DNA from 2 places in the Paenibacillus sp. NRS-1781 genome. Region 2 is predicted to be linked to the other one. Evidence: riboswitches for the same ligand, from Rfam matches in the RefSeq annotation. Region 2 holds a riboswitch; the other holds the start of a gene.

Region 1 (2,404 bases), on a different contig from region 2:
CAGCCTCCACCTTTGGATCAGGCGTGGCGGCACGCCAGTTATAATCCAGCTTACTGTCTGTGCGAACCAAAACAGCAGTGCCATCCAGATTCATGTCGTTAAAATATTCGCCCCGCAGCCCGTTTGCGTAGACCATATCCGGAACGGAAGGCGGGACTGGTTTACTTACCACTGGCGGAGCTGGAGTCGAGCCATTTTGTCCCGTGTCCGGTACGGTTGGTAGCTCCGTGTCAGGTTTTTTCATCGCAGCCAGCCCTTTTTTCACATCATCCCGCGTCAAGCTTGTCGAATCATTCATATAATCATGAATCTGATCCGTCGTGTTATTTTCGGTCAGCATCTTGCCCCAGGTCATGGAATACACCCATTTAGGCTGAGCCTTCATCACCTCGGGACTGGGCACCTCACCATGTTCCCCAATGGCAATCGGTTTATTTCGTGCCAGTCCGAGCAATCCTTCGTAATGGCTTTGCTTAAAATCATGGTTGTAAATGTCTACAGCCAAAATATCCACTTTGTCATCCCCCGGATATTTCGGGGTATATGGAGCAGTGTACGAATTAGGCGCATTCGGACTCCATACCCACAGCAGATTGTTCAGCTGATGCGTATTTACAAAACGGTCATACATGATATTCCATAGCTGATTGAAATTGTTTTTGTTTCCCCACCAGAACCAGTCGCCGTTCATTTCGTGGTAAGGTCTCCATAATACCGGAACCCCTGCATCACGAAGCTGCTTTAACGATACAGCGACCTTATCCAGATCGGCAATGAGAAGATTATACTGCGTAGTACCCGGCGTCACATATTTATTGAACTCCGCCTGGCTTACTTTCGCCTGCACATTGGCCCAAGTCAGTGGCTTACCCGGCAACGGTTCATGATAAGTCATCGTAACCATGCCGCCAGCTCTACTCCAACGTATGGCGCTATCGACGACATTTTTACGTTGTGCTGCCTCCGTAGCGGCGGACTGGCCGGAGATGGCTCCCATCTCGTAGCCATGTACACCAGCATACGCCTTACTGATTTTTTGGACCTTGTTGCTTAATTCATCCGGACTTTCCAAATAATCATGTTGACCTGTGACCATCTTTTTTCCCGAGATGCTGATCAAATAGTTGTATAGTTCACGGGCCTCAGCAGAAGCGTCCGAATTAACAGGCTGTAGTGTGGCAGCATTCGCCACGGACAGAGATTCACCAAAACCGACGGGCAACAAAGAAAAAAGCATAACAACGGGGAGTACACTGCGTATCCATCGATTCACAGGGGTAAAATAGGGGCTCACTCTCGCTCTTCCTTTCGGTAGCCAGGCTGCCATCCTCACGGAAGGCCCTTTAGCTTTGCGTACCTGCCTTTCAACAGGGCTGCGTTTATCGTGGAAGGAGTTTGGATTCCTTCTTACCCTAAGTATCGACTTTTTTTTACCAAAATTTAATAGGTCATGTTCATGAATTTACAGATTTTCGCGTATTTTCGACAGTTCGGGATAAAAACTTCATAAATGAGTCATTTTTCATCCTTCAGGAATGTTGCATGATGCTCATTTATGAAATAAACTGGTGACGGGAAATTTCATCCCAATCCATGCAAAAACGGACAATATCCTCTTCGATCAACTCAGAACCTGTCTGTACCTCGATCAATTCCACATCGGTCACGGCTAAAATGCTATGCTTCGTCCCTTCTGGAATGCGAACCACATCACCCGCCTTCACCTTATGCAGCTTTTCATTCAAAATAATTTCCGCTTCACCGCTAATAATGGTCCAAATTTCACTCCGTTTGAAATGAAGCTGGTAGCTGATATTTTTGCCTTGCAGCACACGGATTCGCTTGGTCAATACCTCGTTGCCCTCGTCATACTTCACATAGTCCACTACCCGATAATGCCCCCAACGTCGCTCTTCGTACATTGGACGCTGATTATGAGCCTTGAGCACTTCCTTGATGCGCGGACTTTCCGCCTTATTGGTCACAAGGATGCCATCCGGGCTGACAGCTACGATCAGATCATTCGTTCCAATGATTGCCACGGGGATATCCAGTTCGTTGATAAGGCTCGTATTGACGCAATCCTCCGTAACTACGCCTCTGCCCACTTGCTGATGGGACATTTCTTCCGTTAAGGTGTTCCAGGTGCCCAAATCCTTCCAAAATCCATCATACGGAAGAACAACGATGTCCTGCTCCTTCTCGACTACCTCATAGTCAAAGCTGATTTTTTCCAGAGAAGAATATTGCTTTTGCATTTCTTCATAGTTCAGCGGCAAACCTTTGGATGCCAAGATATCGAGCAAGTAACCCAATTGGAATGCAAAAACCCCGCAGTTCCATAGAGCATTGCGTTCCATCAGACGCTCCGCCTGCTCCCGGTCGGGTTTCTCTTGAAAATGGC
Region 2 (2,404 bases):
GTTAAAATATTGTCTACTTGAACTGAGTTGGTCGCTGCCTGAATCATAGGGGCTATGCTGGGAGGTGCCTCTAACGGTTCAGGGTTTGGAATACCGTATACATCTTCCATAACTGTATTCGCAGGATCGCTTATAGCGCTTTCTGGTACAGCCGTGGTTGAAGTGTCTGCGTAAGCCAACGCTGCACTAAAAAAACTTTGGAAAATAAGCAATAGTACAATGATCGTTGCGTTTATTTTTGTTCTCATACTCTTAAGTAAGTCTCCTATTCATCATAATATTATGGAAAGTACCCGGGCGGATTTGGCTCCCCCCTCTTTCTTGTCCCGGAAATAGTATATTCAACAAACTTAGTTTTTAAATGACTGACTAGATATACAATACCTTCCTTATCTCAACAATTTCTCAACAATAATAGAAAAAAGCCCTGATCGCAGTGATCAGGGCTTTCTACAAAAAAAATTAATATTGTTTTGTTTTTGTATATTTGGAGGGTTCTTTGGCCATTGCAAACTTCTGTTTTCCGCTTTTTAGAGCAGCATCTACTGTAGTGTCAATGATAACCCATTGATTGTTGATATTGACTTCATTCCAGGCGTGGTAAGTTTTCACATAGGAGGATTCACCCATAACCAGCTTCGTTGGAACATCCACACTTCGAAGCATGGCGGCGAACAGTGAAGCGTATCCATAGCAAATGTCTTTTTGCGAAACTATTGTACGATCAATTTGTGGAAGGTAGTCTGTTGATAGGTTGAAAGGCTGATTGGAATCGTATTTAATATGACTAATGACATACTCGTAAATACGTTTCACCTTTTCATCATCTGTCTTTGCACCCTTGGTTAATTCCTTGGCTTTCCGAATCGCCTGATTCGTATCGCTCCAGTCAATATTTTGAATAGAATTGAGGTATATGGTTTTACTGTCATTCAAATTTAACTGGACCGTTTCTTCACCTATCACTTTATACTGGTTGCCAGTTAGCTGTTCCAATAAACGAATGTTATAATTGCCATTGCCCATTTGAAGAGCAAATGCTTCTTCAGGCTTGCCCGAATTCAGATAATAAGAGTATTTCTCCGCATCCTTGGTAATTACAATCTTGGTTTTGACATTGGAGTTGACAGGATAACGTATACTAACAATACCGTGGTTTACGTTGTTTTGATTCAGCCATGCCTGACTTTCGGCAGCAAATGCTGTCGTATGTAGGGGGATGGATAACAAAAAAACCAAAATAATTAAAAAAGATGACATTTTCCTCATAGAAAAACTTCCTTTCGGCGGCTAGGCTGCCATCTTAAAAAGAAGGCCCTATAGCTTTGCGTCCCTGCCTTTCGACAGGTTTGCTATTATCGTATAAAGTTTTTCAGGAAAAAAGACACGACAAAAAGCCTCTCCAACCGGTAGCTGGCTGCCATCTTAAAAAGAAGGCCCTGTAGCTTTGCGTCCCTGCCTTTCGACAGGTTTGCCATTTATCCTGAACAGTCTATATCTATCATTCTATCAGTTGGACTTCCGATTAGGCAAGCACAATCTCAGATTTTCTCTGTTTTTCGACAAAGTCATCTAATAGATGAGTTTATAGTTTGGTTCGATTCCCCCATTTTTTGCGGAAGGAATGTGGGGTTTCTCCGACATGTTCCTTGAACAGGTTGATAAAATGGCTAGTGTTGGGAATCCCTACAAACCGTGCGATATCCACAATGGATTCGTCACTGGTTTTAAGCCAGCCTTGAGCCGCTGTGATGCGGACATTAATGAGATAATCAATTGGAGAAAATCCAATCTGTTTCTTGAAGTTTTTAGCGAGATTGAATTTGTTTAACTCAAACATGTCTGCCAGCGAATCCAGCGTAATTCGTTCACTGTAGGATCGATCCAAATATTGCTGAACCTTGCGTACCTCGGTGATCGTATCCTGATTTACATACGGATGATCGTAGGGGTGCTGCAAAATATAAGTCAGCAACTCACTGATGAGTCTGGATGTCAACAGTTCAGCAGAGAGAGTTCTGTCAGATTGTACGCATAAGAGGGAACGCAGCTTGTCCAATATGGTGACTGGATCGTTGAGTGATATTACAGGCTTGTTGTGCTTGGCAAATTGTTCGTAGAAATTGTCGATCAGATTGCCGTACACATTTACACTGATAAACTCCCAAGCTTCATGACCAGCACTGCTGTACTGTACGAATTCCTCACAATTAACGAAAAACATATCATGAGGCTTCAATATGTATTTTTTCTCTCGGTACAGTAATTCCCCTTGTCCTGATAACGTAAAAACGAGCAGAAACGAGGTGAGTTCCTTCCGTTCCATGGCATAAGCAGATGTTTTTTTGAAATAACCTATTTCCTGTATATAAAAAAGGGATCGCTTGGCAAAAGCGGAGGGAGT

Evidence for each region. A riboswitch is a leader RNA that binds a small molecule or an ion and turns the genes downstream of it on or off. The one in region 2 is predicted to bind cyclic di-GMP.
Region 1: another riboswitch for cyclic di-GMP. It lies ahead of ACIFO6_RS01475 (glycosyl hydrolase); the one in region 2 lies ahead of ACIFO6_RS14255 (transglutaminase domain-containing protein).

What each region holds. Positions count from the first base shown of each region.
Region 1 is NZ_JBITPI010000005.1:93,610-96,013, reverse strand. It holds gene ACIFO6_RS01475 (glycosyl hydrolase) at 1-1,327, opposite strand, end outside; cyclic di-GMP riboswitch class I at 1,308-1,388, opposite strand; gene ACIFO6_RS01470 (sugar phosphate nucleotidyltransferase) at 1,554-2,404, opposite strand, start outside.
Region 2 is NZ_JBITPI010000038.1:30,551-32,954, forward strand. It holds gene ACIFO6_RS14250 (collagen binding domain-containing protein) at 1-248, opposite strand, end outside; gene ACIFO6_RS14255 (transglutaminase domain-containing protein) at 463-1,269, opposite strand; cyclic di-GMP riboswitch class I at 1,283-1,364, opposite strand; cyclic di-GMP riboswitch class I at 1,406-1,486, opposite strand; gene ACIFO6_RS14260 (AraC family transcriptional regulator) at 1,586-2,404, opposite strand, start outside.